Regions from separate parts of the Paenibacillus sp. FSL K6-1566 genome, predicted to be linked through region 2. Evidence: riboswitches for the same ligand, from Rfam matches in the RefSeq annotation. Region 2 holds a riboswitch; the other holds the start of a gene.
What was found. A riboswitch is a leader RNA that binds a small molecule or an ion and turns the genes downstream of it on or off. The one in region 2 is predicted to bind cyclic di-GMP.
Positions count from the first base shown of each region.

Region 1: another riboswitch for cyclic di-GMP. It lies ahead of NST08_RS28490 (hypothetical protein); the one in region 2 lies ahead of NST08_RS16780 (transglutaminase-like domain-containing protein).

Region 1 is NZ_JBBOSR010000001.1:6,356,895-6,365,644, reverse strand. Features, by position in the region: gene NST08_RS28510 (LLM class flavin-dependent oxidoreductase) at 1-1,051, shown strand, start outside; gene NST08_RS28505 (TetR/AcrR family transcriptional regulator) at 1,161-1,751, shown strand; gene NST08_RS28500 (MFS transporter) at 1,842-3,203, shown strand; gene NST08_RS28495 (FMN-dependent NADH-azoreductase) at 3,258-3,872, shown strand; cyclic di-GMP riboswitch class I at 4,071-4,165, shown strand; cyclic di-GMP riboswitch class I at 4,434-4,528, shown strand; gene NST08_RS28490 (hypothetical protein) at 4,685-5,233, shown strand; gene NST08_RS29990 (helix-turn-helix transcriptional regulator) at 5,199-5,414, shown strand; gene NST08_RS28485 (aspartyl-phosphate phosphatase Spo0E family protein) at 5,890-6,111, shown strand; gene NST08_RS28480 (hypothetical protein) at 6,230-6,475, opposite strand; gene NST08_RS28475 (MarR family winged helix-turn-helix transcriptional regulator) at 6,725-7,153, shown strand; gene NST08_RS28470 (MFS transporter) at 7,146-8,363, shown strand; gene NST08_RS28465 (DinB family protein) at 8,719-8,750, shown strand, end outside.
Region 2 is NZ_JBBOSR010000001.1:3,819,673-3,828,422, forward strand. Features, by position in the region: gene NST08_RS16775 (collagen binding domain-containing protein) at 1-1,082, opposite strand, end outside; gene NST08_RS16780 (transglutaminase-like domain-containing protein) at 1,253-2,053, opposite strand; cyclic di-GMP riboswitch class I at 2,067-2,154, opposite strand; cyclic di-GMP riboswitch class I at 2,217-2,303, opposite strand; gene NST08_RS16785 (DinB family protein) at 2,455-2,991, opposite strand; gene NST08_RS16790 (helix-turn-helix transcriptional regulator) at 3,056-3,988, opposite strand; gene NST08_RS16795 (DUF896 domain-containing protein) at 4,117-4,353, opposite strand; gene NST08_RS16800 (discoidin domain-containing protein) at 4,608-7,808, opposite strand; gene NST08_RS16805 (peptidylprolyl isomerase) at 8,065-8,508, opposite strand; gene NST08_RS16810 (hypothetical protein) at 8,552-8,750, opposite strand, start outside.

The sequences.
Region 1 (8,750 bases), 2.5 Mb from region 2:
AATTAGCTCGTTTGTTGAAACCGTGCCGGACGTTCACACCGGCGAATTGATCAGCCACGCCCAAAGGCTGCGCGAGGTCGTGGAGGAAATTGTGCTGGCCGACCAGGTCGGCTTGGATGTATATGGAGTAGGCGAGCATCATCGCCAAGATTATGCGGCCTCGTCCCCTGCGGTCGTGCTTGCGGCTGCTGCCTCCCGGACCAAGTGGATCCGGCTGACAAGCGCGGTGACGGTGCTGTCATCAGCGGATCCGGTACGGGTATTCCAGGACTTCGCCACGCTGGACGCGATTTCGAACGGACGCGCGGAAATCATGGCCGGGCGGGGCTCATTCATCGAATCCTTTCCTTTGTTCGGCTATGATCTTCATGATTACGATGAGCTGTTTGAAGAGAAGCTGGAGCTGTTGTTAAAAATCCGGGAGTCGGAGCGGGTGACCTGGGAGGGCCGGCATCGCCCGGCCATCCATAATCTGGGCGTATATCCGCGTCCTGTGCAGAACCCCCTGCCCGTATGGATCGGCAGCGGCGGCAACTCCGAATCCGTCGTCCGGGCCGGCCTGCTCGGCCTGCCGCTCGTGCTGGCGATCATTGGCGGGAGCCCGCTGCAGTTCGCCCCGCTCGTGAAGCTGTATAAAGAAGCGGCCGCCCATGCAGGGCATGATGTATCGAAGCTTCCGGTCGCCTCGCATTCCCATGGATTTATCGCGGAGGATACGGAGCTTGCCGCGGACAAGTTCTTTCCCTCCACCCAGGCGGCCATGAACGTGCTCGGCCGGGAGCGCGGCTGGGGTTACTATGATCGCGCCCGTTTCGATGCTGCACGCAGCTTCGAGGGAGCCCTCTATGTAGGCGATCCGGAGACGGTCGCTCAGAAGATCATCCATCTTCGCAAGCATGTGGGTATTACCCGGTTTATGCTGCACGTGCCGGTCGGCTCGATGCCGCATGAAGAGGTCATGAGGGCGATCGAGCTGCTCGGTACGGAGGTTGCGCCTCGGGTTCGTTCCGAGATCGACCGGTGGGAAGCGGCCGGCGAGCCGGCGGAGTAAGCAAGCAAATCCAATTAAAATTCCGTTTGACAAATCAGACAATGTAAAATATGATAAGTCCATCGAATGACAGTCAGTACTGACATTCATGTAGGAAGGGGGGACTTTCATGAGTAGAGATCAACATATAAGCAGTGACGACAAGCTGCTGCAGGCCGCAATCGATCTGATATCCCGGAAGGGCTACAACGGCGTCACGACGCAGGAGATTGCCTCGGCAGCCGGGCTCAGCGAGAAGACTCTATTCCGAAAGTTCGGCAGCAAGCGAAATCTCCTGGAGATGGCGTTCGAACGCTATCATTACGGTCAAGAAATGACGAAGCTTTTCGCGGAGAAGCTCACGGGAGAGCTTACCGCGGATCTGATTCTGATCAGCCGGACGTACCATGACTTGATGATCCGGAACCGCAAGCTGATCACGATCAGCATCAAGGAGAGTGATCATCTCCCGGGACTTCGAGAGATGACCAGCAAGCATCCGAAGCAGTTTCTGGACGTGTTGACGAAATATTTTACGATCATGACGGAGAAGGGGAAGCTGGTTGCCGGAGATCCCGAGCTGCGGGCGATCTCGTTTATGATGATGAACTTTGGCGCATTCATGAACGAGCTGGATTCCAAGGAGATATTTCCTTCCGTAACGCTGGATGACTTTATTGAGGAGAGTGTGCGGATTTTTGCTAGGGCGTTAACCCCCTAGTTTTTTTTCAAAGCATACGTCAGTAAGTACTGACAGACATGCTAATCTCGCTGTTTAAAATTTTCTACTCACAAGGAGGGTGAAGCTCTAATGGAGACTCGGAAGCTGATGCGTGTCCTCATGTTCACGCTGTGTCTGTCCGCTATGAGCGGATTGATGTTTAACTTTGTCCTGCCGGACATGCGAGAGGAATTCAGCTTGAGCACCGCTCAGGTTAGCTGGGTAACTTCCTCGTATTCCCTGCTGTACGGGATCGGCACGGTTCTGTACGGGAAGCTGACCGAACGCTACCAGCTCAAAAATTTGCTGTCATTCGGTCTGCTGCTGTTCGCGGCCGGCTCTCTGGTCGGCCTCGTCTCCCAGGCATTCTGGATGGTCCTGGCTGCAAGATGCCTTCAGGCGATCGGCGCGGCGGCGATACCGGCGGCGGCAACGCTTATACCGATTCGCTACTTCCCGCCGGAGCGAAGAGGAGCAGCCATGGCGACAGCCTTTATTGGATTGTCCATCGGCAGCGCGCTTGGGCCGGTGGTGTCCTCGCTAGTGGCCGGCTTTGCTCATTGGCGCTGGCTGTTCAGCATCCCTTTGCTGATTCTCATCACGCTTCCTTTTTACCGGAAATATCTGAAGGACGAAGACCCTCAGGTGCCAGGATCATTCGACCTGCTGGGAGGCGGCCTGCTGGCTGTCGCGATCACTTGTCTGCTGCTGGGAATAACGAACGGAATCTGGTGGCTTCCGCTAGCCGGACTGCTGGTAGCCGCGTTGTTCATTGTCCGGATTCATCGTGCATCCGTCCCGTTCGTGAGCCCGGTTTTGTTCCGGAATCGAGAGTATTCGGTTAGGCTTGTCATCATGTTTCTGTTCAGCGGCGCGGCCTTTGCGCTGCATTTTCTAAGCCCGTTGCTGCTGGCAGAGATTCATGCGCTGCCTCCAGGTTGGATCGGATTTGTCATGGTGCCGGCCGCCGCGGCCTCCGCTCTGCTCGGGAAGACAGGGGGGAAGCTGGCCGATGCCAAAGGGAACACGTATCTGTTTCTAACCGGCATGATTATGTTGGTCGCGTGCTTTGTACTCTTATCCACGTTCTCCGCCATTTCAGCCGTCGCGGTTGCGTTCTTCCTGATTCTAGGCAATGTCGGGCAGACGTTCGGGATGATTGCACTATCCAATTCCGTCTCCCTCAGCTTAGCGAAAGAGCAGGCCGGCATCGGAATGGGGCTGATGCAGATGCTGAATTTTATTTCGGCCGGGATCGCTTCCGGTGTGTACGGAACAATGCTGGATATCCGCTCCGGGGTATCGTGGAACCCCTTGTATGCCTATGCCAAGGGACAAATTTACAGCAATATTTATCTGGTGCTAGCCGGGCTGCTGCTCGCCATGCTGATTTTCTATTCCCTAAGGTTCGGGAAAACGGAGCACGGTCATATAAGAGCGGCGGGAAGCTGATATCGCAGCTTTGAGTCCATTCACTTTGATTACAAAATATAGGAGGAGATTCTAATGACAACCACTTTATTCATTAAAGCCAACAACCGCCAAGGGGCCGTCACAAGCAGATTATACGACGCATTTTTCAATAGCTACCGCGAGGCACATCCGAATGATGCGGTGGTTGAGGTCGACCTGTACCGGGAACGCATTCCCCTTCTGGACGACATTATGATTAGCGGGAATTTCAAGTCAGCCATGAGCATGGAGCTTTCGGAGGAAGAGCAGGCCGTTCGGGACATCGTCAACCGGCACTTGGAGCAATTTCTTGCCGCCGACAAATTGGTGTTTGCCTTCCCGCTCTGGAATCTGACGGTTCCTGCAGTGCTGCATGCCTACCTGGACTACATGCATCATCCGCGTAAAACGTTCAAATATACGGAGCAGGGCTTGGTCGGTCTGTTGGGTGACAAAAAAGCAGCACTGCTGAATGCTAGAGGCGGGATCTATGCGGAGGGCGATCCATCCGAGATGGCGGTCAGCTTCGTAAAAAATCATCTCAACGTGTTCGGGATTACCGACATTACTACGATTATCATTGAGGGGCATAATCAATTCCGGGATCGAAGCGAGGAAATCATTGAGGAAGGCCTTCGGCGGGCAGCCGAAGCGGCAAAGCTTTTTTAAATCATGGAGAAGCTGGTTATTTTGACATATTACACGCTCTGCTAGTTACTTTGTGACAAAAAATTACAAAATTCAGCAGGTAATTGTCGGGAATTTGAGTCATGAAGCCTATATTCAATGAAAAACAATGTAAGTTATAGTTTGATTAGGTCATTCATTCAGAACTATATGTTGTATCTTTCGACAATTGAATCGTTCGTACGATAATCGCAAACCCACTGAAAAGTGGCGACGCAAAGCTATAGGGGCTAATGGGGTTCTGCATAGAACCGCGATGCCAGCCAGTTGCCGAATACGACGGAAGCCTCCGTCACTTCTTGCTAGTTACTACCTATGTCTACAAGCTGACGGAGGCTATTTGTTGTTCACAAATTTTTATAGGGAGGCTCCTGCAGTAACTGCCTGTTCCTTAAAAGTTACGGTCAATTGCCTGAAAGGAGGTGAATGATGCGGAACATGATTTCCCGCAGCGCGGTATAACTACAGCAGTTCAACTCTCAGCGGATAACAAGGAATATTCATGCGGCAGCGTCTTTGACAGCAAACCAATCGAATCGTTTCGTACGATAATAGCAAACCCACTGAAAAGTGGCGACGCAAAGCTATAGGGGCTAATGCGAATCTGCTAAGATACGTGATGCCAGCCAGTTGCCGAATACGACGGAAGCCTCCGTCCTATTTTGCTATGGTAATCTTCATGGATGGAGGTTTTTTATTTTTCGCTAAGAGCTACCGAATCTTCACAGCGGCGATAAATAGGAGATCGATTTCATTATTAATCACTTATTCTTAACAAGGAAGAAGGGAAAATAATGGGCCAAAGAACATTGCTGAAAGTAAACGATCATTTTCCTAATATCCTCAGCATCTCTGAAATTAAAGAAAGGCTGATCGAGCGAAAAGAAATCCTGTATCTGTTGCAAGAGGAAACCAGGAATATGAACGATTTGCTGTCTATACCTTATTTATTTGTGATTGCGGACCCAGAGGGAACCGTTATCGATTATTGCGGGACGGAGCTGTTAAAAGGTTATTTTGAAAGAAATCATTTGAAAATCGGAACATCTTCTGCTATGAACAAGGCGGGAATCAATGCCATTGCGTTATCCATGGAAAATCAATCGGTCTCAGTCGTAATCGGCGCCGAGCACAGCAATAAATTGTTTGCAGAGCTGTCCTGCGTTTGCACGCCAATACGAATAAATCATGTTATTATAGGCTACCTCAGCCTCTGTTTTCATTACTTTCACGAGGTTACATTTGTACTGCCCCTCATTGAACATCTGGCCAAAAATATTGAAGAAAAAGTTACCCCAAAAGGATCCCATGCTACAAAAAGAGCTGACCTACTCACTCTTTGACCAATATGAATTAACAAACCGCGAGAAAGAAATCGCCTACGAATGGCTGGAAAATAAAAACGTGCCTGAAATTGCGGATATTTATGGAATCAGTCAAAGCACGGTCCGTACTTTCATCAAAAAGATATACGCCAAAACGAGAGTCAATCATAAAGGGGCATTCCTAAGAAAATTTACATGAAGATATAGGCAATACATAAGCACTAATTACCCAATTATGGGTATTTTATTTATTAAAGTAAAATTTTATAATTATAGGCAAGCCACTGATGACAGATAGTTAAAATTTAAACCTAATTCATAATTCGTACAATCTATCGCAAACCCGTCGAAAGGGTGGTGACGCGAAGCTGCAGAGGCTGTTGTGGACGCTCATATGCAACCACGATCCCTGCAATTGGCCGAATACGACGGAAACCTCTGATCCGCCATGCGACAACGATTGAATAGGGAACTGTTTATTTTAGATAACCCTGCTGACCTGACGCCGCTGCAGAAACTGAATCGGGTAGCCTTCAACATTTCATGAAGAGGAGCATGCTTTAACGGTTTGTTCGTTTAGGAATGAGCGATCAACTCTCTGTTTGAGAAGGTTTGCCGCAAAAACGTTGGCAGCTGTCATAAATCACTTGCTACGATGGGGGTGGGTGGATGTGATGGTTTCTATAGAGAACGAACTGAAGCATGTATCCGACGAGCTCGAATATCTCAGGAGGGAACTTGAGCGAATGGCCGGCAGTCTTGAATTCGTACATCAAGATGTTGTCGCACTTTCGCAGTCGTTCGATAAGCTGATTGTCCGTTACATGGAATTAAAAAGCCATGAGGAAGAGATCAATAGAAAGTGCGCAAAGTTAAATAAACCAAGCCATGAGTAATAAGTCCTCCATAAAAAATAGAACCCCGGATGTCGATTCTCGACCTTCTGGGGTTATTTGCTTAAAGATATGGTGCTTCCAGCTTTAAGGGAAGCCATTTCAAGTCAGGTGCTTGGATTCAATCATTTTTCTGTACGAGCGAACAGCTGCTCCAATTATCCATTGTAATGTACCCGCGCCTAACAAGCGCGAAAATCGTATTGGTTCGGCAATACCATTCCAAGTTGGGTACAGATGGCGAATCACCGCTTGCCTTCGTCAAGACACCATCATACGTCCAGTATCCGCCTTTCTTCCAGCGGACAAGTCTCCCATGCTTCTTGGCCTGTTCCAGCGCTTCTTGTTGTATTTCCGATAACGTCAATTCATCCTCACCACACAAATCCTGTAATATCTGTCTAGAAGACGGATGGAATATACCAATTAAATCATATAAATCTGAATATATTCTGAATAACCTGTGTTGAAAAACGGTCGATGGGCATTGTTAGGTGAACTGATGCATCGTCGAGTAAAAGGATCAGAATACCAGACATTATGTCTGGACATTTTCGGAACACTACTCTATAATCAAATAGTTACCTTGAGTAACCAATTGGATGGAGGTTTCCCCATGAGCACCCACCGACATTTTTTTCAGCAGTACTTCAGACTGTACCGCCCGTTCGTCAATGAACTGAACCGGCGGCTCGAGGTTTTTGGGCTGTATTATGCCCAGTGGTCGATCATGTATTATCTGGACGCGAACCAATCGATGACCTTGGTGGAATTGTCCAAAGTTTTGTATGTAGAGAAGCCCACGGTGACTAGAACGGTGAACGCATTGATCAAGCTGGGTTATGTGGAGCAGATCCCGGCATCGGACAAGCGGGAGAAGCGAATCCGTTTATCAAGTAAGGGCATCGATGTCGCGTTGCAGATTCGTCAATTATTCGATGACTACGAGATGGAGATTATGGAAGGTGTCTCCGCTGAGGAACAAGCCAGCGTCATCCGTGTCATGGAGACAGTCAGGGATAACATTATAAGAAAAGGTGATTAACTTGCAGCAAGAAAACTCCCAAGATCGTTTATGGAGCAAGGACTTTTTGATTGTGTTCGGCGTCAATTTCCTGCTCTTTCTTTGTTTTTATCTATTGGTTGTTATTATGCCCACTTATGCAGCTGAGGAATTCCATGCATCGACTGGAATGGCCGGCTTTGCTTCCAGTATCTTCGTGGTGGGGGCGCTGATCGGGCGGCTGATCGGAGGCAGCATTATCGAGAGGGTCGGACGAAGACCGCTGCTGTTGACCGGATTGGTCTCATTCAGCGTCTTAATCGGTTTGTATTTCATCATTAACAGCTTAGCGGTGCTGCTCATCGTCCGTTTCCTCCACGGCCTGGCCTTCGCGCTGGCCTCTACCGCGACCGGCACGATTGCCGCGAGCTTGATTCCAAACTCGAGAAGGGGTGAAGGGACAGGTTATTATGGTGTCAGCATCATCATTGCATCGGCAATCGGCCCTTTCATCGGACTTATGATTCTGGAGCATGCCTCCATGACAGGCAATTTTGTCCTTTGTGCAATCCTGGGCGTGCTCTCATTGGTATCCTCGTTATTCATGCGCATTCCGAAGCTGGTGCTCACCGCCGAACAGGCACGGGAGATGAAGGGCTTCCGGCTATCCAACTTCATTGAGCTCAAGGCGCTTCCGATTTCGATCATAAGCTTTGTGATGGGCTTTGGATATTCGAGCATTTTGTCGTACCTGAAGATCTTTGCGGGGGAAATCGGGCTGGTGGAAGCGGCAACCTACTTCTTCATCGTGTATGCGATCGTGGTGATTCTGTCCCGGCCGTTTACCGGACGCTGGTTTGACCACCGGGGAGCGAATGTTGTGATGTATCCGGCTATCGTATCCTTTGCGATCGGGATCCTGCTGCTCGGTCTGGCACATCATGGAATAACCCTTCTGCTGTCCGCGGTGTTCGTAGGCCTCGGATACGGCACGACACAGTCCAGCTCCCAGGCGCTCGCCATTAAACGCTCTCCGGCGCACCGGATCGGTCTTGCAACATCGACCTTTTACATTTTTGTGGACGTCGGCATCGGGTTCGGTCCGCTCCTTCTTGGCTTCCTTACGCCGCTGGCAGGGTTCCGGGGCATGTACATGACCATAGCGGTCCTGCTGGCGCTGTCGGTGATTCTGTATTATTTCCTCGTCGGGAAACGAGAAAGCCGAGAGAAGGCTGCCCGAACGGCTGCCTAACCAAGATTCGTATTCAGAGAAGCTTAGGTGACGGCTCCTTGGCCTTGGATTTGGCACGACAAGGTTCCAGTTCCAGACGCTCGCCATTAAACACTCTCTGGCCCACTTAGAGCCGTCTTAAGCCTGTAGATTAACCTCCGTAAGGAGCAGATCTGCAGGCTTTTTCTGTTGTACCCCATGTCCTATCCGGGATGCATAAGGAAAGTAAACAAGGGGGTTGTGGCTTAAGTGGTAGCTCTTCAGGAAAAAACGTTTATAGTCGTTTCATCCGATCACCGCACACATGACCTGTTATACAATGAATAATGATTGTCTGTGCGTCCATTTATTTTTTTCATGGAGGAGTGAGGCATTTATGGCGCATGCAAGTGACGTGTTAAGAAATCA
Region 2 (8,750 bases):
ACAGCGGTGTTCTCAAAACGGGACTGTTCGCCGACAAGCTTCGTCGAAAAGCGAATTTCGTAGGCTTTGCTGATCGTCTCGTCCAAGAATGCAAGCTCCAGTTTGCCGCCACCGCCTGTTTGGACGGTGTACTTGCCGGCATCCAGCTGATCGCCAAGAACCGCTGAGCCGTCACCGTTAACCTGCAGGTTGTATACCTCTACGGAATCCGCGATGAGCTCCAAGCCTTCAGGCATTTCATCGGTGATGACTGCGTGCTTGATTTTATTTAACGATTTGTTGATCTGAACCGACCAATCGATCCGATCTTTGCCAATCGCTTTCCCTTGCTTCTCGATCAGCTTTCCGCCTTGCGGCTTCAGGTTCACGATGACGGTCTGAACCCCGCCCTTTATCGGAATAGCAATAATGATTTCGGTGCTTCCTTTTAGAACTTCCTTCTTGAATTCAGTGCGAATTTCCAGCTTGCCGCTGATGTTGGAATGGCTCTCCACGTAATCATTGAAGGTCATCACAACCTTGCCGTTTCGGTCCACCGTAAAACGGCCAACTTCACCTTGACCGGTAACGAGCGGTGAGTCAATCTCCGTGAAGATTTCAAACTGCTGCGGCAGCTCGAAGGTAAATGAGTCTCCATTTTTGTAGTTGTGACCGTTCGGCAGCTCCCATTCGTAGCCTAGATTAACGGCTGCACCGATATCCAGGCTGCTGTCCGGATTATAAACGGCATCAATGACGGTGCCATCCATGTCGGTTAACACAACTTTGGTTAAAATGCTATCATTATTGATTTCTGATTCGGACGGGCCATAAACATCATCCGTCACTCCATACACTGAATCCTGCACGCTTACCGGTTCTGGAACATTAGTCGATGCATTGACCGTCCAGTCCGATCCTCCAAACCACGTTTGGATCATAAGCAGCAGAGCCAATACGATTCCACTTACTTTTTTCTTCATGATCTCTCCCTCAGCCTCTCCATTACCCTCAATATATTTGGTTCCGATGTCGCTTTCGCGTGCGCAAATCGAGCCAACCATCTCTCGGATCATATGCCGATAAGAGATTTGTTCGTCCATCACCTCCGCATACTTTTATTTGGCGCACGATACATTGGTGCCTGTATTTTCCTTAAGAACCAATTGAGCTTCTAGCATTGTAACGCCCGATTCTGAATATTTTCTGAATAAAAACCCGAATAAGCCTTGGACAATGGTCCAAAGCTTAAGGTTTTAGCTATAAAATTATTTTAATAATACTTGGCTGCAGAATAGCGAGATGCCTCTTTAATCATTTTGAAACCGGCACCCTTGCTCTTCCATCCCGCATCAACGGTCGTGTCGATCGTTACCCACCGCCCGTTCAGGTAAACCTCATTCCAAGCGTGGTAAACGTCAACATAATCCGTTGTCCCCATTACAAGCTTAGTCGGAATGTCCACGCTCCGCAGCATGGATGCGAACAGAGAGGCGTAATCATAACACATGCCTTTTTTCCCTGACAGCGTGCGGTCAATATCGGGAAGATAGTCCGTCAGCTCACTGGATGCGAGTGCTTTGTCGTACCGGATCGTATCGACGATATATTCGTGGATCAACTTTACTTTTTCCTCGTCGGTGCCTGCGGACCGAGTTAGCTTCTTTGCAAGCTGAGCCGCCTTGTCGCTTGAACGCCAATCGATGTTTTGTACCGAGTTCAAAAATACCTTGCTGCTATTGGTCAGTTGAAGCTTAACTTCCGCTTCTTGAACGATCTTATACTTGGTACCGTTGACCTGCTCCAGCACTGTTATGGTATAACGACCGTTTCCCATTTGCAGCGGAAAGGTCTCCTGCTGCTTGTCCGCTAAAAGCGTATATGTATACTTGTTTTGCCCTTTTGCAATCATAAGCTTCGTCTTCACGTCCGCTTTCACGTCATAGCGAACGGCGATGACTCCGCGATCAAGCTGCTCCAGATCCAGCCAATCTCCCGTTTGGGAAGCATGTACAACCGGAGCCAATACGAATAACGCAATAAACCCTACAATAGCCAACACCATGTTGCGCATACTGTAAACTCCCTTCGGTAGCCAGGCTGCCATTGACGGTTCATCAAGAAGGCCCTGTGGCTTTGCGTCCTTATCTTTCGACAAGTTTGCCGTTATCGTAGTAGAGTTTTCAAAGAATTAATTGAATAAAAATCTCATATAAAAAACAAAAAAAGCATCTTCGTTCGGTAGCTGGCTGCCATTGATGGTTTATCAAGAAGGCCCTATAGCTTTGCGTCCTTGCCTTTCGACAAGTTTGCCATTTATCGTGAGTAGCTTTATGTGAGTTCATCATACCAAATATCTCTAATTCTATCAAGCAAATTTTGAGATTCATAGACGAGGATCGACAACAAAAAAACGTCTCCACTGAGACGCTCTTTTGTCAATTCCGCTTGATCATCAATCCATTAGGGGAGTCCTTAGAGGGACAGCTCCTTTTTTAACCGATCGAGCTGCAGCAGGTGGTGCCTGTAATGCATCTCTACCAGCAGAAACCACTCTTTGGCGTTTAAGGCTCCGAATCCGGGATGAGGAATCGTGATGCTGCTGTCTGCTTGACGCACAACCGGTTCCGTTCGCTTCATCCGCTCCACTACGCCCTGAAGACCTTCAACTAACTGCTCTTTGCTCGTCGGCTGCTGCGGCGTGTACTGCGGAGACGCCGGAATTCGTATCCTGACAGGAGGAAAACTTCCAAGCTCGAATACCGCCTTGCCTCTCTCCGTTTTTTCCCCAGGGGATTCGACGGCCGTTTCGTTTCCGGCCAAACATTGGTCGACATTGCGCAGATGCATATATTGAGCCGATTGAATCAAATGCATGTACATTTGCCCAATGGACCATTCCTCTTCGTTCGGCTTGATATGCAGCTCCTCCAGCTCCAGGTGTCCCAGCTCGTTTAAATACACCGCTACTGTTGTTTCAAACGCCTGCAAAGCTTCTACTGTATTTCTCATCATGATATCTCCTCTTCCATCTGGTATATACCCAATATAAAAAAACGCTCCTGACAACAGCGTGTCAGTAGCGTTTTCGTATTTTTTCAGCTTCTTCTCGAATCCGGTTACGAAAGGAATCAGGTTCCAGCACCTCCACGTCCCCACCCCAGCTGAGAATATAGGGGAGCAATTCTTCCGGCTGTCTGACTCGAAAGCGGACCAGAAGACCGTGTTCCATTTGCTCAGAAGCTTCGATATAGAAGCTCGCGGTCTCGGTGATTTTATCGGCAATTTCCGGATTTACTTGAATCGTCACATGAACGTTACGATCGTCAGGCGGACGATATTGACTCAGCTTAAATCCTTGGGGAAGGTTAAACCTTTCCTCTAAGACCGTAACATCCCTCATGCGCGATAATCGAAAATGACGGATCTCCTGACGCAGCTCGCAGCGTGCGATCATGATCCAATTCCCTTGGACGAGCACAAGGCCATATGGAGCAACGATCCGGTCGCTCATCCGTTTTCCATCCGAATCCGGTATTTTTTTCAGGTAACGCATCCTTATCTTCCGCCGCTCCAAAATGGCACCCCGAACCTGTCCAAGCTCGTTCTCCCCCTGTCCGCCGGGATGAAGAAACTGCATCGTTTCCCGGACATCCGCTGAGGCCTCACGAATGGGTTCAGGAAGTATCGCTTCAATCTTGCTTCGAGCTGCCCTCGCAGCTGCTTTGTAGTCGCCATCCAGCCGCTGCTCAATCATATCCGTCCCCATGAGCAATGCCACCGCCTCTTCCGCAGTAAAACCAACCGGCGGCAAAAAGTACCCTTCCATTAGGGAATACCCATGCCCTGGAGACCCAAGTATCGGAACCCCTGCTTCGCTGATCGCTTGCATGTCTCGATATATTGTCCGCACGCTTGTCTCGAAATGGGCAGCCAAATCTTCCGCCCGCAGCACCTTGCTCCGCTGCAATTCAAGCATGATGGCGAACTGGCGCTCGGTTTTGTTCATCGTTTCTCCCCTCCGCTAGTACATAAAAACCCGGAAAAACGGACAACCAACATTGTCTGTCTTCCGGGATCATAAATGGGTCCTGGTCAATTATCCATATTACGGACCATTGCTTTATGAGATGAAGCTTAATTCAGCTTTGACCGATTCTGTTGCTGGGTTATTCTCAATTTCTCAGGGGTAACATCGTCACCATTCGGGTCTACAACCTTCAGGGTAGACATCGTGGAGAGAACCTGGCCCCGGATGTCTTTCAAGTATTCCTGGCGAAGCTTTTGCTGTTCGGTATATTCTTCTTGGGTCAAGCCTTCGGATTTCTGCTTGCGGCTCAGTTCATTGATTCTATGCAATGAAGGAATGGTCATCGTTATCGTTCATCCTTCCATATAATTAAGATGTAATTGTTAGTTTACTGTAAAAGGATTGAACTTGCAATAGAACCAGTCCCGGCCTTCCTGGGATGAAGATATTTTATTCTAGGTGGTTGCGTAAGCGAAAAACACATCGAACAAATTGGATTCGATGTGTTTTTCAATTGATCTCAATGTAAATATCTTATTCATCACTTTGGATTACCTATTTCATTTTCCATGGAACCTGGTCTTTGATTGATTGTCTTCTATTGATTGCGAAGAGCCTTTGCATCGCGAAGTAAATAACCCGCAGCCTCGGCAGCTATATGTTTTCCTTTCTGTGCATGTACTTCCTGAATGAAACTGCTAAGGTTTTGCTTTTGTAATTTCTTCAGCAAACTGTTGGCGATGCCTTGGTTGTCAATCAAACCCACGTCTGCGAAACGGTGAACTAACTCCTCAAGCGTCTCGTAACTTGTGTTGACTTGAAACTCAATAGACCTTGTTGCGGTATTCCCTGCCAAATCAAAGGCCGTTACCGTAAAGGTATGTGTTCCAAGATCAAGCTTGTACAAAGGGATATCACTTAAAGTGTATAGCACTTTCCCGTCCAACATTACTTCTGTTTTCATATTGTCGATTCCGGTCAGGTTGTCGGAGAGCTCAAATTTCGGTTGAAAAACACCTGAGTTATATTCCGTTGTGACTACAGGATGGATCGTAATTTCAGGAGCTGTCCAATCGACAGTAACGCTGCTTGCAGCCTGAAAATTCCCGTCTTCCGTCGTTGCCGTAATGACTGCTTTCCCTTCCCCTACTGCTGTTACCAATCCGTTATCGTCAACCGTAACGATCTGAGCTTGATCCGTACTCCATGAAATCTTTTTATTGCTCGCGTTGTCAGGCTCAATCGTGGCAAGTAACTTAGTTGTGCGATCCGACAAAGAATTAAAGGTCAACGCTGGTCTATCGAGCGAAATTCCTGTAACGGGTACGGATGCAGAGGAATAGCTAACAATAAGCTCATTAAGCGCAATGTTTCCCCATATCCGATTCGCATCGTTAACTTTCAATCGAAGTTTATAGGCGTTAACCGTTGGAAAAGTAACCGTATGCCGTTCTTTGGTGCTGTCGTTCAGCTTCCATTCAATCCTTGCATTGGATAAAGCCGTGTTCCAGCTGCTGCCATCGTAATACTCAACATCGAAATGAGTAATCCCTTGGCCAATGCCGAAGAAGGTAACCAAAGTGACTTCGTTGACGGGCACAGCATTTTCGCCATAGTCTAGCGTGATATAACCTGGAAAGCTCACATCGCCCGTACTCCCCCACGCCGAGTTTAAATTATTGTCGATAATATTGGCAATTGTGCCTGCTCCTGTAGCAAAGGTCGTGCTCACCATGTCCTTGGATAAATCCGGATTGTTGTACAGTTCTAGCTCGTTCAGGGCAATACGTCCCGATTGGCGGTTCCCCTCATTTACTTTCAATCTTATTTTAGAAAATCGAGTGAGCGGGAATTCCACGGTTTTGATCTCGTCCGATCCATCATTCATATCCCAAGTCAGGTGAATATTCGTCCGAACTGGAATCCATGCAGAACCGTTACTATATTCAAGATCAAAATTCGTGATTCCCATTTCTGTACCGAATCTTGTATTTAACTTCAATTGGTTAGCAGAAATCGTTTGATCACCGAAATCGAGCGTAATATAGTTCGGGAATGAAGGCGAAGGATCGGTAGACCAAGCCATGTCATAATAGTTATCGTTGATGTTTTCTATGGGCTGCGAAGTTGATGTTGCAAAGGTCGTACTTGCAGCTGCCTGTGTAGCTAGATTGTCAATTGGCGTGCTATCGGGCAGTTTCGGAACAATGACGATCGGATCCGGCATATCTCCCGCTGGAGGAACGGTACCGCCGTATTCGTGGGCACCAATATCGGGAGCTCCATTGTATAATGGATTGCCGAAATAATCCCGCCCCCCATTATCGTGAATGCGAATACCTGCGCCGATTAGAGGCGAATTCGGTTGCAATTGGTACCCATCTACGGTGTCCATACCGTTGCCGCCGCTTCCGGGATCCACGAACCGTGGATCGCCAGTTACCGCATGCGCATCGGCCTGAACCAGCGTGTTCCCACCGTAATAAGCGTTATAGTCAAACGTTTGGCCCGTTAAATCCCATCCTTTATCACCGACACTGTAATACACATTGTTATAGTTTTTAATATTGCGCGGAGCACCTGAAGCCTTGGTAAAATAATCGCTCATGACCGGGTTGCCCGATGATTCTCCTACGTAGATCGTATTGTTGTAGTTATACACATTATCAATCGAACCGCTGTACCTGAAGATACTTTTTCTATCGTTTTGACTGATGTTATACCTAACGATCGTATTGATCGTGTAATAGGTATCGTTAACAAAAAGCAAAAAGCCGCCGGCGTTATCATGGCTGTAATTATATTGGACGAGCGAATTGAAGTTCCCTGCATCCACGTCGAAGCCATGGCCGTCTTCTGCACCGTTAACGCTTGCAAAAGATTCGTTGAATTGAACGAGATTGTTGTCCGCATAAGCCCACCAAATCGAAGCATTCGTGGCCAGGTAAGTGGCTTGCTGCACCGTGTTATGCTCGACAATAGCTCCATCGGTAACATTCCAAGCAATCCCGCCCGTGGCGGCTCTAATGACGGTATTGTTGGCAATTTTCACTTGGGTAGACGGAGTCCACGGCCCGTAAGGCTTCGGTACCCAAGGCCATAAATCGCCCATCCCATAGCGCAAAATGCAGTTAGAACCTATGAAAATCCCATAGGCATCCACATCCGTTAATTTATTTCCGTCAATGAGAATATCGTTAAACGCACTTGGCGTATTCGACCCGACTGAATCGAAAATAATTCCGCCGGAACGTGTGGTATAGGAACCATCGACATCATGGATGTTCATATTTTTAATATGAATATGATTCAGTATGCCCGCTTCCTCATTTAAGATATAGACACCTCGCCTTTGTCCCCGCGGATTCTCCCAATCCCGATCAAAAGGCAATGGCGAGCTGTTGGTCACCTCCAAATTGTTGATTTCCCAATATTGCTGGTTTTTCAAAAAGACGGCTTCAAGTTCGGTCGTTACACCGGCGATTAACGGCTTACTGCCGGTTCCGTACATATCAATAATGATTGGCCGTCCGTTCTCGCCGGAACCTTTTGGCCACAGTCTGCCGTTCCAGCTCTCCCCGGCTTTAAACAAAATCTTGTCGCCTGGAGAAAAAGTAGTCGCATTGACCTTATCCAGCGATTTCCATGCAGCGTCTTGGGTTGTGCCGCTATTCTTGTCGTCTCCTCCGGTGCTGTCCACATAATACGTTGTTCCGGCAGCATTCGCTGGTTCAGGCAAAGCGGTGAAGAACGTACAGAACAAGGAGAAAATCGAAACCATGCAAATCACTTTTTTCATATACCTTGGCCTCAAAGCAAATCATCCCTTCATTTTTTATTTATGTAAAATCAACTATATAAGTTGAACAAATGAATGGATCGATGTCAGGGCATGTACGTAAAATGTTCCTGCAATCGCTGTTGGTTCCAGATTTCTTGATTGTATATAAGCGAGTACAGTAGAAATCTGAAACCAAAGGCGACCGTTCCACTTTTTCGGAATCATTTTACTCCCTTGCCTGAGTCGTATTCTTATAATCAACTTATATAGGACGTTACATCTTGAAGTTTTGGTAGGACTCTTCGTTCACAACAACCTGCACATCTGCAATTCGCGTGCGCACATACTCTTCATATCTGTGATCAATGTAATCTCTTAGCACCTGTTCCTTGATCTCATCAAATGACAGGAAATTCGAGTCAGCCTTCTCATTTTCAATACATTGAATTAAATGAAAATGGCCGTTTTCTTCAATAATTCCGCTAACTTCACCTATTTGAAGCTTTTCGGCTGCTTGAGCAACCGGACTCCTAGCGTTATGTCTGTAACTATCCAGATTGTATGATTGCTCCGTAACTTTCCCCTCATGACCGAGTTCTTTGGCTGCTTGCTCAAATGACAATCCCGATGCAATTTTCCCCAGAACCGCATTCATTCTCTTCTTTTTCTGACGTTTGAGCTCCTCATCGGTACTCAGGTTAGCATCAAGAAAAGACAAGGATATTTGCTGCACCTTCACAGTTGCCGGCGCTCTGTACAACTTATCTTTTTTGGTCTCTGGTCTCGTAGAACGTTCTCATTTGCTGTTCAGTCGGCTTCCATTCCTGATCCATCAGGCGGTTTTTGACGGATAAAATGGAATTTCCCATCACATATTCTAAATAAGCCTCCTCGGTGTATTGGGCGGGTCCGAAAACCACTTGGTTATTTTTGATGGCTTTTCGTCTTCTCTCGTTTTCA